One region of the Micromonospora sp. NPDC049282 genome, then DNA from elsewhere that is predicted to be linked to it. Evidence: riboswitches for the same ligand, from Rfam matches in the RefSeq annotation. Region 1 holds a riboswitch; each other region holds the start of a gene.
The links. Region 1 has a riboswitch for S-adenosylmethionine ahead of thrC (threonine synthase). Riboswitches for the same ligand answer to the same signal wherever they lie in the genome.
Positions count from the first base shown of each region.

Region 2: another riboswitch for S-adenosylmethionine. It lies ahead of ACGFI2_RS14130 (GNAT family N-acetyltransferase); the one in region 1 lies ahead of thrC (threonine synthase).
Region 3: another riboswitch for S-adenosylmethionine. It lies ahead of ACGFI2_RS05720 (ABC transporter substrate-binding protein); the one in region 1 lies ahead of thrC (threonine synthase).

Region 1 is NZ_JBICSL010000008.1:74,992-80,959, forward strand. It holds gene ACGFI2_RS15145 (GNAT family N-acetyltransferase) at 1-460, shown strand, start outside; gene paaN (phenylacetic acid degradation protein PaaN) at 524-2,197, opposite strand; gene thrC (threonine synthase) at 2,631-3,920, opposite strand; SAM riboswitch class I at 3,931-4,064, opposite strand; gene ACGFI2_RS15160 (DUF4232 domain-containing protein) at 4,189-4,815, shown strand; gene ACGFI2_RS15165 (winged helix-turn-helix domain-containing protein) at 4,948-5,187, opposite strand; gene ACGFI2_RS15170 (hypothetical protein) at 5,393-5,935, shown strand; gene ACGFI2_RS15175 (hypothetical protein) at 5,932-5,968, shown strand, end outside.
Region 2 is NZ_JBICSL010000007.1:1,560-7,527, reverse strand. It holds gene ACGFI2_RS14150 (TauD/TfdA family dioxygenase) at 1-387, shown strand, start outside; gene ACGFI2_RS14145 (hypothetical protein) at 566-796, shown strand; partial or broken gene ACGFI2_RS14140 (acyl-CoA dehydrogenase) at 1,065-1,396, opposite strand; gene ACGFI2_RS14135 (peptidase inhibitor family I36 protein) at 1,522-1,932, shown strand; SAM riboswitch class IV at 2,589-2,704, shown strand; gene ACGFI2_RS14130 (GNAT family N-acetyltransferase) at 2,717-3,349, shown strand; gene ACGFI2_RS14125 (LacI family DNA-binding transcriptional regulator) at 3,743-4,789, opposite strand; gene ACGFI2_RS14120 (alpha/beta hydrolase-fold protein) at 4,907-5,968, opposite strand, start outside.
Region 3 is NZ_JBICSL010000002.1:399,966-405,933, reverse strand. It holds gene ACGFI2_RS05735 (carbohydrate ABC transporter permease) at 1-390, shown strand, start outside; gene ACGFI2_RS05730 (amino acid ABC transporter ATP-binding protein) at 399-1,142, opposite strand; gene ACGFI2_RS05725 (amino acid ABC transporter permease) at 1,139-1,915, opposite strand; gene ACGFI2_RS05720 (ABC transporter substrate-binding protein) at 1,954-2,811, opposite strand; SAM riboswitch class IV at 3,058-3,168, opposite strand; gene ACGFI2_RS05715 (NAD(P)/FAD-dependent oxidoreductase) at 3,237-4,712, opposite strand; gene ACGFI2_RS05710 (hypothetical protein) at 4,897-5,968, shown strand, end outside.

The sequences.
Region 1 (5,968 bases):
CCGGATGCGGGCGCTCCGGCTGGAGATGCTGGCCGACGCCCCGCTGGCCTTCCTGGAGACCGTCGCCGAGGCCGCCGCCCGGCCGCACGCGGACTTCGCGGCCCGGGTGGCGACGGTCTCCCGGGGCGACCACACCGCCCAGTTCGTCGCCGACCCGGGCGGTCGCCTGGTCGGCCACGCCGGGGGCACGGCCGCACCCGACGAACCGGGGCTGACGCTCGTCTACGCGGTCTACGTGACGCCGGCCCGGCGGGGCAGCGGGTTGCTCGCCGCGCTGGTGGACGAGGTGGCGGCCTGGTCCCGCGCCTGCGGGCGGCCGGAGCTGATGATGGAGGTGGTGGTCGGCAACGACCGCGCCTGCCGGGCCTACCGGAAGCTGGGCTTCACCGACACCGGCGTACGCGTCCGGCACCCGCGGATCGCCGCCCTGCGCGAGCTCCAGATGCGCCGCCCGGCCTGACCCCCTGCGTGGTTGAGAAGGGGCCCCTTCTCGGCCGGATGCGTCAAGAAGGGGCCCCGCCTTTCACGCGGGCCGGCGGCTCTGGACGATGCGGAAGCGGTTCGCGACGTAGGCGCCGTCGGTCAGCGCGGAGTTCGCCGCCGGGTTCGCGCCCGAGCCGTGGAAGTCGGAGAACGCCGCCGACTGGTTGACGAACACGCCGCCGGTCAGGTTGCAGGACAGGTGCACCCCGGCGTCGACCGCCGCCGCCTCGGCCGCGTCCAGCACCGCCTCGTCGGTGGAGTAGACGGCGGCGGTCAGCGCGCCCTTCTCCCCCACCGTCTCGCGCAGCACCCGCAGGCTGTGCTCGGTCGAGTCGGTCGCGATGGCGAACGAGATCGGCCCGAACCACTCCCGGGCGTAGGTCGCGGTGTCGCCGGCGTCCAGCTTGACCACGGTCGGCGTACGCACCACGGCGCGCGGGAAGGACGGGTGCTCGACGGTCCGGGACTCCAGCACCGGCTCACCGACCTTGGTCACCTCGTCCAGCCGCTCCAGCACCCCGTCGTTGACGATCGCGCCGGTCAGCTCGACGCCCCGGGCCGGATCGGCGGTCAGCTTGGCGACCGCGCCGGCGATCCCGGCGGCCACCTCGTCGAAGCTCTTGTGCCCCTGGTCGGTGGCGATGCCGTCGCGGGGGATCAGCAGGTTCTGCGAGGTGGTGCACATCTGGCCGCTGTAGAGCGTGAGCGTGAAACCCAGGTTGCGGCAGAGCCCGGCGAAGTCGTCGGTGGAGTCGATCACCACCGTGTTCAGGCCGGCCTTCTCGGTGTAGACGGCGGCCTGCCTGGCGTTCGACTCCAGCCAGTCGCCGTACTCGGTGGAACCGGTGAAGTCGACGATCTTCACGGCCGGGTGCAGGGCCAGCGTCGAGGCGAGCTTCTCGCCGGCCGCCTCGGGGGCGAGCTGCACCAGGTTCGGGTCGAAGCCGGCCTCGGCGAGCACCTGGCGGGCGTACTTCACGGTGATCGCCAGCGGCAGCACGGCGCGCGGGTGCGGCTTCACCACCACCGGGTTGCCGGTGACCAGCGAGGCGAACAACCCGGGGTACGAGTTCCAGGTGGGGAACGTGTTGCAGCCGATGACCAGGGCCACCCCGCGCGGCACCACGTGGAACGTCTTGGTCATCCGCAGCGGGTCGCCCTTGCCGGCGGCCTTCTCCCAGCCGGCCGTCCCCGGATGACGGGTCATCTCCGAATACGCGTAGGCGACCGCCTCCAGGGCCCGGTCCAGCGCGTGCGCGCCGCCGGCCTGGAACGCCATCACGAACGCCTGGCCGCTGGTGAACTGCACCGCGTTGGCCAGCTCGAAGATGTTCTTGTGGAGACGGTCGAGGATCTCCAGGCAGACCCCCGCCCGGGCCTTCGGGCCGGCGTCGCGCCAGGCCGGCAGCCCGGCCGTGGCGGCGGCCACCAGCTGGTCGGCGCCTGCGTGCGGGTAGCGCACGTCGAGCGGCACGCCGAACGGGCTGGCCTCGGTGGCGACGGTGCTGCCGTCACCGGCCTGGTCGAGCGGGAAGTCTCCGCCCAGGTACGCCTCGAAGGCGGCCTTGCCGTCGGCGGCGGCGGTCTCGCCGTACACCCGAGGGCTGGGCGACTCGGGATAGGCGGACCAGTACCCGCGCTCCGTGATCGCGGTCAGCGCCCGGTCGAGGGTCTCGGCGTGCCTGTCGTGCAGGGGGTGCGGGGTCTCCGTCATGCCGCCATCATGCAACAGGAAGGCACCAGATCAGTAGGGGCGTGTCACAAACTGGCTGGCCCGGGAACGGCGACAGGGCCAGCGGTTTTCCGCTGGCCCTGCGCGAGGTTGGTCGGGAGGGACGTCCGCACAACGCCTCCGGCGTTGGGTCGCAAAACTTTGAAAAGTCTCCGGCGGATGCCCTCCCGCACCGAGCATCTTGCGCCGTCCGGTTCCTGCCGTCAAGTCCTTGCCGGTGGTTTTCTGCCACTCCCCGCAGTTCCCCCGTCACCCCCTGGTCGCCCCCGATCCCCCACCCGGGCGAGCCCGCCCCACCCACCCTCTCGTTGATCTTGCACTTTCGGCCCCGAGGCGAGGGCGATTCACCCCTTTCGCCGGGGCGGAAAGTGCAAGATCGCGGAGGAGGGGTGGGAGTGGGGAGGGTGGGGCGCAGTCAGGAGAGGAGGCCGGCGTCTCGGGCGGCGCGGAGGTTGGGCTTGATGCGGTGGGTGGGGCCGGCGGTGGCGGCCACCGCGTCGAGCGTCTTCAGGCCCTCGCCGGTGTTGAAGATCACCGTCTCGGCCGTGGGGTCGAGCCTTCCGGACCGCACCAGCTTGCGCAGCACCGCCACCGTCACACCGCCCGCGGTCTCGGCGAACACGCCGGTGGTCCGGGCCAGCAGCCGGATGCCGTCGCGGATCTCGTCGTCGTCGGCGTACTCCATCCAGCCGCCGGTGCGGCGGACCGCCTCCAGCGCGTAGACGCCGGCGGCCGGGTCGCCGATGTTCAGCGACTTGGCGATGCCGGTCGGCTTGACCGGGACGATGGTGTCGCGGCCGTCGTGCAGCGCGGTGGCGATCGGGTTGCAGCCGGCGGACTGGGCGCCGAACACCTTCCAGCCGCCGGCCGGCGCCTCGACCAGCCCGATCTCGACCAGCTCGGTGAACGCCTTGTCGATCTTGGTGAGCAGCTCGCCGCTGGCCATCGGGATGACCACCTGGGCCGGGATGCGCCAGCCCAGTTGCTCGGCCACCTCGTAGCCGAGCGTCTTGGAGCCCTCGGCGTAGAACGGCCGGACGTTGACGTTGACGAACGCGGTGTCCTCGAACTCGTCGGTCTCCACCAGCTCGCCGCAGAGCCGGTTCACGTCGTCGTAGGAGCCGTCGATGGCGACCAGATCGCCGCCGTAGACCGCGGTGGTGACGACCTTGCCCTGCTCCAGGTCGCTGGGGATGAAGACCACCGACGGCACGCCGGCACGGGCGGCGTGCGCGGCGACCGAGTTGGCCAGGTTGCCGGTGGACGCGCAGGCGTAGCGGGTGAAACCGAGCGCCCGGGCGGCGGTCAGGGCCACCGACACCACCCGGTCCTTGAACGAGTGGGTGGGGTTGGCGCTGTCGTCCTTGACCCAGAGCGGACCGGTGAGACCCAGCTCGGCGGCGAGGTTTCCGGCGGCGACGAGCGGGGTCAGCCCCGGATCGAGGGTGACCCGGGTGGCCGGGTCCTGGCCGGCCGGCAGCAGGGCGGCGTAGCGCCAGATGCTGTTCGGGCCGGCCTCGATCTGCTCCCGGGTGACGGTGGCCAACGCGGCGGTGTCGTAGTCGACCTCCAGCGGGCCGAAACACTCGTAGCAGGCGTGCTGGGCGGCCAGCGGGTAGCGCGCGGAACAGGCGCGACAGACCAGGGCACGGGCCGGGCTGCGGGAGGTGTCGATGCCGGACACGGCGGGAAGCGTCGACGTCATGCCGAGGGTCCTCTCATCTTTCCCCGCATCGCCGGGTGCGGCGGGGACGGAATTGGCACCTGCCCGCAGGTCGCTCGTCGTCGAGCGTGCGGGTGGTTGCCGGGGCGTCGTCGGGCCGTATCCCTCAGCCCCTCTGGATGAGGTATGCAGTTGTGCCGTCGAGTCTATGCGCCGCTCACGACGTTGCCACCCGGGGTTCCCACGCAGTGGGCCGGCTCGGCGGCCGACCAGGGCGACCGGCTCGCCCACCGGGTGGCATGATCACCCCATGCGCAGCGCGGCGGTCGGGACCGTTCTTCTCACGGCACTGACGCTGCTGGCGGCGTGCACCGAGCCACCGCACGTCGAACCGATGCCCGCCCCGCCGACCGCCCCCACCACCTCACCCACCCCGGCCTGCACCCCGGAGGGCATCCGGATCACCGAGACCGGGGTGAGCGCCGCGATGGGGCTGCGGGCCATGGGCCTGGGCCTGGTCAACTGCGGCAACCAGCCGTACGAGTTGCGCGGCTATCCGGCGGTCCGGCTCCGGGATGCCGACGGGGACCCGATCACGGTCCGGATCGTCCCGGGCGCCAAGGAGATCACCTCCGGCTTCGACGCGGCGCCGACCCGGCTCGTGCTGCGCCCCGGCGAACGGGCCGGCGCCGCGCTGCTCTGGCGCAACACCGTCACCGACGCGACCGTGGTGGCGACCGAGGGCCGACAGCTCGACGTCGCGCCGGTGACCGGCCGACCGGCGCAACCGGTCGAGCTGGACGGGCCGATCGACCTCGGCAACACCGGCCGGCTCGGGGTGAGCGCCTGGAAGCGCAGCGACCCCGACCCCACCACGGAACCGACCGCTCCGACTGCCCCACCGTCCACTGCCACCACCCCGATCAACCCACTCTGAGCGCGGCACCTGCACCGCCGACAGCAATCCGAGAGATCCTGGAAGGAAAGCGCCCCTCCAGGGGCCATTTCCTTCCAAGATTTCGGGCGGCGACGCCGATCCTCCCCTGGAGGCCCGCTGCAGGCGGTCCAGCTATCTGTCGGCGTCGGGGACGAACACACCGAGACCCTGGTGGCCGTACAACTCGCCGGTCTCAATCAGGATCGTGATGGCCTGCCGCACGGTCGACTGACTGCCCACCTCGTAGATGTCCGCCAACTCCTTTGTGGACGGCAGCTTGTGGCCGGGCGGCCACTCGCCGTCGGCGATGCGCCTCCGGATGTCGGCGATGATCCTTCGGTAGTGCGGCTCAAACCGGCGCGGTGTGGACATGCGGGCACTCCCAGCTAGGCATGCCCATCTGATCACGAAGCCGGGAGGAACCTCAAGCGCATCGTTGACTTTACCAGCATTATCGGTAAAGCTTCCCGCAGGACCGCCCGGCTAGGCACTGGTCGATCCCCCCGGCCGGGGCAGCGCACATCCCCAGTGGACCCGCGCGCTGCTCCGGCCATCCACCAGGCGAAGGAGACGTGATGTGACGGATGCGGAGACGAGTTCAGAGGTGCCGGTCGCCAGCGCGATCTGGGCGGTCGAGCAGGTCACCGCCGAGCTACGGGAGACGCACCTCGGGGTGGCCGCCGCCACCGTGCTGCTGGCACGCGTCGGCGCGGGCTGCGCCCATCCGGCGATCAGGCTGGCCCGGCGCAGCGGCGAGGACGCCCTCGACCTGGCCGGCGACGCCGAATTCCAGGTCAGTGACGGGGTACGCCGACTGCGCGTCGCGGCCGGTCACCGGGACACCGCGACCATCGGCGGGCTGGTCGAGGCACTGGACGGCGTGCGGAACCGGTTGGGCACGGCCGCTGATCGGATCGGCCGGCTCCCGGCCCGGATCACCGCTGCCGGGCAGCAGCTCTCCGACGCCGACCGGGGCGCGGAACCAGTCGCCGGGACGACCGTCCGGCAGTGGCAGGACGGCGCCGAACGCCTCGCCCTGATGGCGGAGAGCCTGACGTCGGCCGTCGCGGCGTTGTCGTCGTACACCGAGGGGTTGGCCGACGGGGGTCGACCACGGTGACCGAACCGCACTGGATCATCCACCTGCCCACCA
Region 2 (5,968 bases), on a different contig from region 1:
CGGGTGCGTCTGTCGACCCGGTGCGTCACGCCGGCGCTCTTCGACAATCTTCCGGCGTTCTGCAATTCCGTCCTCGTCCAGACCGGCCGCCGGAGCAGCGCCGCCGATCACGGGCGGCGGCTGGAGCTGCGGATGGCCGACGGCGCACCGTTCCCCGTCGAGGTGCTCAGCGCCGTCGCGTTGGTCGCCGAGGAACTCACCGTGCCGGTGCCGTGGCAGCCGGGAGACGTCGTCATCGTGAACAACACGCGCGTGATGCACGGCCGACGCGGCTTCGCTGATCCGGCCCGGCGGATCCTGGTCCGGATGGGCTACCTCACGCCCGGGTCGGTCGACCGATGGTGGCGCGAGCCGGCCGCCCTGGACCGCGTGCCGCCGGTCCGCTGATCGAGCAGGATGCCGGGGGTGCGAGAGCCGATGCCGGTATCTTACCCGTCCGTTGCCTGGCTGGGCCGATCATGTGATCAATACGGTTGAGGCAGCCGCGCGGCGGATCCGCCACCCAGATCGTAGTCGACAACGGCGGTTCACATTGGACGCGGACCCACCTCACGAAGGGGCCAGAATGAAGGTACGGGAAGACTTTGAGGCGGTCGTCCGGGATCTGTCCGGGCTGGACCTGAATGGGTTCCAGATCGATCCGCAGCGGCCGGAGCTGACGCTGACCACGCTCTCCATGTCGCCGGGAGTAAGCCTCGTGGATCCATCGCTGACCACGAAGAGCTGCACGCTGGCTTGTGGCGGTCAGGGCTGCAACTGCGTCTGTGACTCCGTCTGTCATGTGCACGAAGGCTGATCTCACCTGGCGGGTTCGCTGGGCGACCGTTCGCCCGGCCGGTCCTGAGGGCTGCCTGCGCGGCCGGGGCGCGGCGAGGACACCGGACCCCGACCTGGCAGTCCACCTCACCGCCTGACATACGGGGGGTTGTCCGGTCTGCCCGAACGGCGGGTCAGCCGTCCGGGCGCGGGCAGCGCGCCGGCCTCCGGGGGTGTGGTGTGATGCGCCCTGCCCCGGAGGCCGGCGTCCACAAGGCAGACGTTGCGGTGGCCAGTGGTCGTGCCGATGCCGGAACTGCCTGCGGGTCACCGGTGGCGTCATGGGCTGCCATGGTCTCCTGCCGGCGGGGTTCCTCGCGCAGGATGGCGCAGTGCAGCCACTCCTCCGGGATGGCGAAACCGGCCACGAGCGTCCGCATGTGCGGGCGCAGCTCCTCGAGCAGACCGTTCACCACGGCGGTTATCACGTTCGAGCGGGCCGGCGTGAGCGTCCGTGCTCCAGGAACCACCCCTTGTGGGCCTCGAGAACGCCGAGCGCGGACAAGTCGCAGACCCGGGAGAGCAGCGCCCGGACCGCCGGGTCGGCGGTGTCCCCGATGCCGGCGACGAACGCCTCCAGGGGTCGAAGGGACGGTCCTTCTTCGTGATCGCCTGACTTTCCGAAGTCCGAACACCGTTCGCTCATCGACCCGCGAACGACCCACCCAGGCCAGGACCACCGGCCGCACCCTCAAGGAGAAAGCCATGTCCCGCTCGACCGGCTCCACTGTCCCCCGACGCCGCAGGTGGTCTGCACTGTTCGCCGTCGGCGCCGCTACGGCGGCCATCGTCGGCACCGCCGCACCCGCGGCAGCCGGCCCGGTGAACAGCGCTGCCGCCGCCCCGTGTCCGTTCAGCGCGACGCTGTGCCTGTTCGACCAGACGTCGTTCGGCGGTGCGCGGTTCGCCGTCAAGTCGTTGGTCCCCGGAGGCATGTGTGTCAGCCTGAACGACAGCGGTTGGGGAAACCGGGCACGCTCGGCGATCAACACCGCCGGCCGCAGCGCGGCCCTGTTCTCCAACGACGATTGCCTCGGCGACCCGTTCCAGGTAGCGCCGAACGCCAGTCTGTCGGACCTGGGTAGCTTCAGGCCGCAGAGCGTCTGGGTGTCGTAGCCATTCCCGTGACCCGGCCCCTGCGGTCGCGGTGCGCGCCGCCAACGCCGTGATCCCTGGCCGATGTTCCTGGTCACGCCCTCAGTGTTGCTATGCCGGTAGCGGCGCGGGATCTCGCGCCGCTACCGGCCTGTTCCGGCGCCTCGTCGCGGCGGCCCGACCTGGACCCACTTCCTGAGCGCGCCGAAAGCCCATCAGCACAGCCTCGACCGGCACGCCCGCAGCGCCCGCTGGTCCGCCCGCGACCGCCCTGGCGGACGCGCAATCCTCTACCACCGCCACGTCGGCTCCGTCCTCGCCCGCGACTGGTCAAGCCGGATGGACCAAATGTTCATCGGCGCCGTCGCCGTCAGCGCCGAGGCGACCACTCTCCGCCGCCCTGACCCTGCGGCTACTACTACCGACGGCACGAAACCCGTAGTCGTCAACTACACGGGACCGCCTGCGGTCAAATCCGACTATCTGGGCGCCGCAGTCAACCCGGTGCCTTGGCCGCCACGCACCTCAGTTCCAGCACCGAGGGAAGGCCGTCCCTTGCTTGGCCGTGAGCGCGAAGCCTGATTCGCAGCTCACGAAGTTGCCCGTCCACACCGGCCCGGCGCAGGACCGCAGCGGGGAAGTAACGACGTCGGCCGTGGTGCTACGGTCACCTGCAAGGTCATGAGCGCCAGCGCAGAGCCCCGGCTTGCTGGCCGGCAACCCTCCGTTCGCGGGCGGGGTGCTCCGGGTGAAGACCAGGCTCGGCACGAGCGATGTCGAGCAAGCCGCGAAATAGGAGGTCCATATGGCGGCTGTCCCTTCCTCCCACCAGCACACGGCAGCCGAACAGCTCGGGCCGGGTGGTCCACTGAGACTGCACCTCGCCGACGTTGACGTCGCTGGGCAGATCGCACTGCTGCACGCCGAAAGCTGGCGCCGACACTACCGAGGCGCCTACGCCGATTGCTTCCTCGACGGTGACGTCGCCGCCGACCGTCGCGCCGTCTGGACTGCCCGCTTGGCCACCCCGACCAACTGCCAAACCGTGGTGGCCGAGGACAACGACCGGCTGGTCGGCTTCATCCACGTCGTGTTCGATCACGACCAGCAATGGGGCAGCCTCGTCGATAACCTGCACGTTGCCAACGACCGCCACCGGACCGGCGTCGGAACCGCCCTCCTGGCGCACGCCGCCCGAGCCGTCATCGAACACGCGAGAGCCGCCGGAATGTATCTGTGGGTCCTTGAGCAGAACACGGCGGCGCAACAGTTCTACCGCGCCCGCGGAGCTCGCCACGTCGAAACGGCAGCAGTATCGCCGCCAGGCGCAGACCCATCCCGGCTCAACGGCAGCCCTCGCAAGCTCCGCATGGCATGGCCAGACGCCGCCGCAAGCGATCTCGACGCCGAACTCAAACATCGACCTCAGGCACGCTGAATCCAAAATCCGAAAGGTAGGTCTGGACGGTATCCGCAGCGATCGTCCAGACCTACCTTTCGGAGCGCTGGTCAGCGGCCCGCCGTCCGCAGTCCGCAGCTGGACAGGACAACGGCCGTCGAGGTAGTGCGAGAGCACCGCGAAGTTCGGGTAGTTCATGTTCGGGTACCGGCCGGGCGAATCGCCGCCGGGCGAGGCGTCGATGCTGATCGGCCGGGTGCCGTCGTTGCCGTTCATCGCCGAGTGGAGGGCCTGCTCGAAACTCTCGGAGTCATCGGTGAAGTTCGGCTCGTTGATCTGGCTCCACCGGACGACCGCCGGGGTGTGCCAGTCACAGCAGTACGCCGACGGGCGCCACCGTAGCAATTGCGCAACCGGTGTGGCAGGACGGCCTCAGCGCAGCGTCGACTGCCTCGGGATCAGTTCGAAGTCGACGACTATCCTCCGGGGCGCCGGCTGTTCCTCTCGCGGCACACCGTCGAACTGGAGTTGGATCCGCTCTTCCAGCAGGGCGACTGCCTGGTGTGCGATCACGTCGCGTCCGGGGTCGATGGTGCTCAGCGGAGGTCGGGAGTAGTTCGCTTCGTCGATGTTGTCGAAGCCGATCAGCAGGACGTCCTCGGGAACCCGTAGGCCGCGGTCCTGAAAGGCGGCGAGCGCACCCAGCGCGAGTGTGTCGGCGAACGCCACGACCGCGTCGGGCTTGACGCCGCTGTCAAGGATGCGAGCGATCGTCGTGGCGCCGGTGGAGTGGAAATAGTCGGGTACACCGATGATCGCGCGTGGGTCGACGTCGAACCCTCGTGACTGGAGGGCGTCCCGGAAGCCCTGGAACCGCAGCGTTCCGCTGCTCGGCGATGGGTCGTCCTTAACTCCCAGGGGAACTACCGTGGTCGCACCCCGGCCCAGGACGTGCTCGGTCGCCGCACGTGCTCCCTCGACGTTGCTCATCGTGACGTGGTCGAGGCCGCCATCGAACACCCGCTCGCCCAGGAGCACGAGGGGGAAGTCGACGTCGAACAGCGGGAGGTCTTTCTGGCCCAGCGCGAGCGGGGAGTACAGCACGCCGTCGAAGCGTGACCGGTAGCTGCCGTCCAGTACCCGCAACTCGCGGTCGCGCTCAGCGTCGGTCTGCTCGATGAAGACGGTCAGGCCTCGCCTGGATGCCTCTCGCATGACGGCGTCCGCAAGTTCGGCGAAGTACACAACGCGCAGCGACGGCAGCACCAAAGCGATCGCCCCGGTCCGGCCTCTGCTCAGGTTCCGCGCCGACACATTCACGTGGTAGCCCAGCTCACGGATCGCGTCGTCCACCCGCTCGCGGGTTTCCGGACGCACGTACTGATAGCCGTTGAGGATGTTGGACACCGTCTTGATCGACACCCCGGCGAGTCGGGCGACGTCGCGCATCGTCGCCGACCTGTTGGTCTTGCGTGCCACAGCCCCTCCCGCCGCTCGTCGATTCGTCGGCCAGGGTATAAGACTGCACCATTCACAACCCCAGGACGCAGCGGCCGGCCCGCCCGATCCGGGGCGCGCCGGCCGCGTGACGCGAGGTCAGTTGATGGTCAGGGCGATGGCGTGAACGGAGCCGCGGACCGGGTCGATCTGCAACTCGTAGGCACCTGGGGCTAGCCCGGTGGTGTCCCAGTGGAAGATGTACTCGTTTCTTGCGGCGCTGTAGCGTGCGGTGTTGTCCGCCCTCTTCTGCACAGGTGTGGCCGGAACGCGGTTGCCGGCCACACCGTCGGTCTTCTTCACGAGGTAGAGGCGCGGCCGCGCGTCGGTGACCGTCTCGCCGTCTGCGTCGGTCACGGTGAACTTGACCGGCACGGGGTGTCCGGCTTTGACGATGTCGGAGCCGTCGCCGGCCAGCGGTGGCCGCACCCCGCCGAACCGGTACTCGGGCGCGAAAATCCGCGGCACGAAGTCGATCAGATTCGCCATCCAGATGTCGAAGCCATGCGGTCCGACCCAGGTGCCGGCGTACTCGTATTCGATGCCCTGGGAGGTCAGCCACTGCATCGTGTTCTGGGTGAACGTGTACGTGAAGTCGACGTCACCGGAGTACAGCCTTGCCAGCTTGGTGCTTTCGTTGACCGCCTGGACGTCGACGGTGGGGTAGGAGAGCAGGCCCCCCGAGAAGGCACCGATGTAGGCGAACTCGCTCGGGTGGCTGAGCCAGGCGCCGAGGGTGTTCATGGCTCCCCACGACAGACCGGCGAGCGCCTGCTCATCCGGATCAGTCGAGATGTTGTACTTCTCCGCCGCGGTTGGCCTCACGTGCCGGCTGAGGTCGGTCCAGAAGTCGACGCCGTTCTGGTCGGGCATGACCACAACCATCGGCACCATTGTCCCGTTGAGGTAGCTGTTGTCGAGAATCTGCTTGGCACGCCCGGTTTCGAGCCAGCTGCCGTAGTTCTGGCCCCCGCCGTGGTACAGGTACAGCACGGGGTAGGCAGCTTCGCGGTCAGCATCGTAGCCTGGCGGCGTCCAGACGTACGCGTAGCGCTCTGCGCCCTGGCCTCCGTCGTAGGTCATCAGCGAGACCGTGCCGCCCCTGCCTTCGGGGACATCGGCCAGCATCGCATCGGACTTACCCGGCACGAAAAGCTGCGA
Region 3 (5,968 bases), on a different contig from region 1:
CAGGGCATCCCGCAGGAGCTGATCGACAGCGCCCGCATCGACGGCGCCGGCGACTTCCGTACCCTGGGTCGGATCGTGCTGCCGCTGTCGCGCGCGGTCATCGCCGTGGTCGGCCTCTTCTACGCGGTCAGCTACTGGAACGTCTGGTTCGACGCGCTGCTGTTCATGGACCGCAACGACATGTACCCGATCCAACGCGTGCTGCAGAGCTACCTGCTGGCCGGGCAGGCGCCGCACACCTCCGGCGGCACCACCGGGGTGAGCATGCCACCGACCGAGGCGATCAAGATGGCGGTGGTGGTGCTGACCGTCGCGCCGATCGTCGCGGTCTACCCGTTCATCCAACGGCACTTCATCAAGGGGGTGCTGATCGGCGCGGTGAAGGGCTGACCCGCCGCTCAGAGCACCTGGGACAGGAACCGCCGCAGCCGGGGGTGCTCCGGCGCGTCGAACACGGCGGCCGGCGGTCCGGCCTCCAGCACCACGCCCCCGTCCATGAACGCGACGGTGTCCGCGACGGTGCGGGCGAAGCCCATCTCGTGGGTGACCACCACCATGGTCATGCCGGCGGCGGCGAGGTCCGCCAGCACCGCGAGCACGCCCTTGACCAGCTCCGGGTCCAGCGCCGAGGTGGCCTCGTCGAAGAGCATCACCTGCGGGCGCAGCGCGAGCGCCCGGGCGATGGCGACGCGTTGCTGCTGGCCGCCGGAGAGCTGCGCCGGTCGGACGTCGGCCCTGGCGGCCAGCCCGACCAGGTCGAGCTGGGCGCGGGCGAGCGCCACCGCCTCGTCCTCGTCGAGCTTCTTCAGCTTCCGCAGCGCGAGCGTGACGTTGCGCAGCACGCTCAGGTGCGGGAAGAGGTTGAACTGCTGGAACACCATGCCGATCCGCTGCCGCAACGCGTCCGGGTCGTCGCGCAGCACGCTGCGCCCGTCCAGCAGCACGTCGCCCCGGTCCGGCTCGATCAGCCGGTTGATCGTCCGTAGCAGGGTGGACTTGCCGGAGCCGGACGGCCCGATCACGCAGGCGGTGCCGCCCCGGGCCACGTCCAGGTCGGCGCCGCGCAGCACCCGGTGTGCGCCGAAGGCCAGGTGCACGTCGCGGACGGCGAGGCTGACCGAGGTGGCGGTGGTCGTGGTCATCGCGGGTCCCTTCCGGTCGGGGCGACGCCGGCGGGCGTCAGCTCGGGCTCGGGTTCGGGCGGCGCGGCCGGGCGGCCCTGCCGCAGCCGCCGGTCCAGCCAGTTGACGGCGTGCGTCAGCGGCACGGTCAGCAGCAGGTAGAACAGGCCGGCCAGCAGCAGCGCGGACTGGTTGCCGGTGTTCGCCGCGTAGTCCTGGCCGATCCGGAACAGCTCCCGCTGGCTGGCCAGCAGGCCGAGGAAGTAGACCAGGCTGGAGTCCTTGATCAACGCGATGAGCTGGTTGACCCAGGCGGGCAGCACCCGGCGTACGCCCTGCGGGATGATCACCAGGCGCATCGCCTCGCCCCAGGAGAAGCCGAGCGCCCGGGCGCCCTCCAACTGGGCGGCCTCCACGCTCAGGATGCCGGCGCGGAAGATCTCGCCCAGGTAGGCGGCGGCGATCAGCGACAGCGCCAGCACGCCCAGCGGGTAGGGGTTGGGGCCCCACACCCGCATGCCCAGCGGCGCCAGGCCGACGCCGATGAGCAGGATGGTCGCCGCGGCCGGCAGGCCGCGGAACACGTCGGTGTAGACCCGGGCCGGCCACCGCAACCATCGGGTACGCGAGATGCCCGCGACCGCCAGCAGCATGCCCAGCACCGAGCCGAGCAGGGCGGCGGAGACGGCGAGGATCAGCGTGTTGGGCAGCCCGACGGTAAGCATCTCGGGCAGCGCCTCGCGCATCGACTCCCAGTCGAAGAACGTCTCCCAGAGGGTGCTCAGTGGGTCCATGTCCGCTCCGTCCGCCCTGCTCGTGCTCGGTTACCGGCTCAGGAGGCGGCCGACGGCGCCGGCGCCGGGACCGTGCCGCTGCCGGGCTTGAAGTCGGCCGGGACGGGCCGCCCCGGGTAGTACTCCGCCTGCAGGCGGGTCCAGGTGCCGTCGGCGATCACCTCGTCGAGGCCCTTGTTCAGCGCCTCGCGCAGCTTGTCGTTGCCCTTCGCCACCGCGAACGCGGTCGGGGTGGGGCTGAGCTGCTTCGCCGCGACCTTGATCTTGCCGTTGCTGTCGGCGGCGGACTTGTCGCCGATCTCGGCCGGGGCGATCCAGGCGTCGGCGGTGCCGGCCTTGAGCTGGTTGACCGCGCCGTTGTAGTCGGGCACGCGCACCGGGTCGAGGTTCTGCTTGGTGGCGTAGTCGTCCTGCACGGTGCCCTGCACCACCACCACGCGCTTGCCGGCGAGCTGGTCGAAGCCGGTGAGCGGGGAGCCGGCCGGCACGTCCAGGCCGAAGTAGCCGAAGTCGTAGCCGTTGCCGAAGTCCACCGTCTTCTTCCGGGCCTCGGTGATCGTGATCGAGGAGCTGCCCACGTCGAACTTGCCGCTGTCGACCTGGGCGAGCAGGGCGGAGAAGTCGGTGCCGACGAACTCCACCTTCAGGCCGACCTTGCCGGCGACCGCGCGCAGCAGGTCGTTGTCGAAGCCGGTGAACTCGCCGTTCCTCAGATACACGTTCGGCGGGGCGTCGGTGAGCGTGCCGGCCCGGATCACGCCGGGTCGGAGCAGGCCGTACGGGTTGTCGGCCTGGTCGGTGGAGCCACCGCCGCCGCAGGCGGTGAGTGCGGTGGCGGCGAGCACGGCCGCAGCGCCGAGCGCGGCGACGCGGGTCAGGGCGGTACGGATACGCACAGGAACTCTCCAGAGTGGATGGACGCGCGCCGCGCGTGCCGGTGCCGGCGACGCCGGGCACGGCGGAGCCGGGAGGACGGATCGGGGAAGGGGGTGGAGCGTTGGTTCAGCGCGCGTCGCGACAGCGGTCGGTGCACACCCGCATCAGGTCGACGTGGCGGCGCTCGACCAGCATGAGGCGGGCCGGAGTGACGGGCGGTGCGAACATCGGGTCTCCCCTGGTCGGTCGGTGCTGACCTGGGTGCCAGGCCACGCTTGCGCCGACGGCTGCCGGCGCCTGGTCCTCACCCGGAGCACCCCACCGTGGCGGAGGGTTGCCGGCCAGCGAGCCGGGGCTTGACGCTGGCGCTCATGACCTGCCGAAAGGCTAGCAGCACCGGTGCGCGGGTCGTCCAGCGGTTATGACCGGCCTCACGCGCCGGGCCTTACCGTCGCGCGGGCACGACCGGCGCGTCCCGGCCGGTGCCGTGCCGGGACGGGCCGCGGTGCTCGTGGTAGTCCTGCTCGACGTTTACCGTCCAGACGTCGTGGTCCGCGCCGTGCGCGATGTTCTCGGCGGTCAGCATGGCGGTGAGCATGGAGTGGTCCGCGTTGTTGTACCGGTGCATGCCGTTGCGCCCGACCGGGTGCACGTTCGGCGCCTCCCGGGCCAGCCACCCCCGGATCACGTCGACGTTGTGCTGGTACCGCTCGTCGTACACCGGGTACGCCTTGGGCATCCGCACCACGTGGCCCGCCTCGACGCAGCCGGGCCGCACCAGCCCCAGCCGCTCCAGCTCGGCGGTGGCGAACGCGACCAGCCGTTCGTCCGGGGTCCGCCACATCTCGTCGCCCTCGAAGACGAAGTACTCCAGCCCCAGGCAGGTCCGGCCGTCCTTGACCAGGTACGGCGACCAGGAACCGAAGTTCTGGATCCGCCCCACCCGGGCCGCCGGGTCGTGCACGTAGATCCAGTTGTCCGGGAACGAGAACTCCGCCGGCACCACCAGCGCGACGGTGAGGAAGTCCCGGTACCGCAGGTCGTCGGCGGCCGCCCGCACCTCCGGCGGGGCGGCCGGACGCATGGCGTGCACCAGCGCGGAGATCGGCATCGAGGAGATCACGTGCTCGGCCGGTTCGGTGCGTGCACCGCCCCCGTCGACCACCGTCACGGCGGTGGCCCGACGGGCGGCCGGATCCCGGTGCACCTCGCTCACCCAGGTGCCGGTGGCTACCGTGCCGCCGCGCCGGACGACCTCCTCGGTGCAGCGTTCCCACATCATCCCCGGCCCGTGCTTCGGATACTGGAACTCCTCGATCAGGCTGGTCACGTCCGTACGGCCGCGGCCGGGCAGCAGCGCGTTGCGCATCGCGGTCGCCAACGACAGGTTCTTGATCCGCTGGGCGGCCCAGTCGGCCTGCAACCGGTCCGCCGGCATCCCCCAGACCTTCTCCGTGTACGTCTTGAAGAAGATCGAGTAGAGCCGCCAGCCGAAGCGGGCCGACACCCACCCCTCGAAGTGCGACTGGTCCTTCGGCGGTCGCAGCCGGGCCCGGCCGTACGAGCCGAGACAGCGCAGCGCCTCCCACACCCCCAGGTTGCGCAGCGCGTTGCCGGCGTTGAGCGGGTAGTCGTAGAGGGCTCCCCGGTAGTAGATCCGGCTCATCCGAGGTCGGAGCAGGAAGTCCTCGTCGGGCAGGATCTCGTGCCAGAAGTCCTCGACCCGGGAGACCTTGGTGAAGAACCGGTGCCCACCGATGTCGAACCGCCATCCGTCGCGCTCCACCGTGCGGCTGATCCCGCCCACCACGTCGTCGGCCTCGTAGACCCGGACCGGCAGGCCGTGCCGTCGCAACTCGTACGCTGCGGTCAGCCCGGCCGGACCTGCCCCGATGACCACCGTTCCGTCGCCGTCACCCATGCCGTCCGCGCCCCCCGCCAGCCCGCCGATGCGGAACCGCCCTTACCCGTCCTGCCGGCGTCCTCACCTGCCGCGCCGCACCGGCCGGCACATCGGCCCGGTCGGTGTGAACCGGGCCGGAACGGGAAGGCGGGTCGGGTTTCCCGGTCCGGGGGTCGGTCGCGGGGCGACCGGTGGGAGCGCGATGACGGACGAGCGGCGGGCCGGCCCGGCCGACCTCGCCCGGGGGCGACCGCGGGCGGCGGCCCGGCTGGCGGCGGCGGCCCGTCGGGTGCCCGAGCCCTGGGGCTTCGTGCTCGCCGTCTTCGTCGGCGCCAAGCTCGTGCTCAGCCTGGTCGGCGTGCTGGTGCTGGCCGCGTGGGACGGGGTGCCCGGCGCGCCGCCGGCCGCCGAGGCGTTGATGCGCGACCAGCAGGACGCCGTCTCGTCGCACCGCTGGGTCTCGCTCTGGTTCGCCTGGGACTCGTTCCTCTACGATCACCTGGCCCGGTTGCCGCTGGACCGGCCCTGGCCGGACTTCGGGTTCCCGCTGCTCTACCCGTTCCTGGCCCGGCCCTTCGCGCCGCTGCTGGGCGGGCACACCGCCTGGGCGCTGCTGCTGGTCAGCAACGTGGCGCTGGTGTTCCAGCTCCTCTTCGCGTACCGGCTCGGGGCCCGGCTGTTCGGCGGCGACGGCCCGGCCGACGGCCGGCGGGCGGTCCGCTACCTCCTGCTGCTGCCGACGGCGTTCCTGTTCCAGGCGGCCCTGACCGAGTCGCTCTTCCTCTGCCTCGCGCTGGCCGCCTTCTGGTACGCGGAGCGGCGCCGCTGGCTGGTGGTCGGGATCGTCGGCTACTTCCTCGCGATGAGCCGCTCGGTCGGCTTCCTCGTGGTGGTTCCGCTGGCCCTGGTGCTGGTGCGCGAGCACGGCTGGCGCGTGGGACCCCGCGCCTGGCCCCGACTGCTGCGGGAGGGCTGGCCGCTGCTGCTGGTCCCGGCGGGCTGGCTGACGTTCATGGCGTTCTGCCGGTGGCAGGCGGGCGACTGGTTCGCCTACCAGCACACCCAGCAGACCGGCTGGGGCATCCGGCTGCAGAGCCCGTTGACGGTGGCCGGGTCGGCGTTGGCCGGCGGCAACTCCGCCGACGCGCTCCGGGTGTGGCTCGTGGTGGCGGCGCTGGTCGTGGCGGTGGTCGGGCTGCGCCGCCGGGCGGACTGGCCGTACCTGGTCTACACGCTGGTCGTGGTGCTGGTGCCGCTGTCGATGGGGTCGCCGG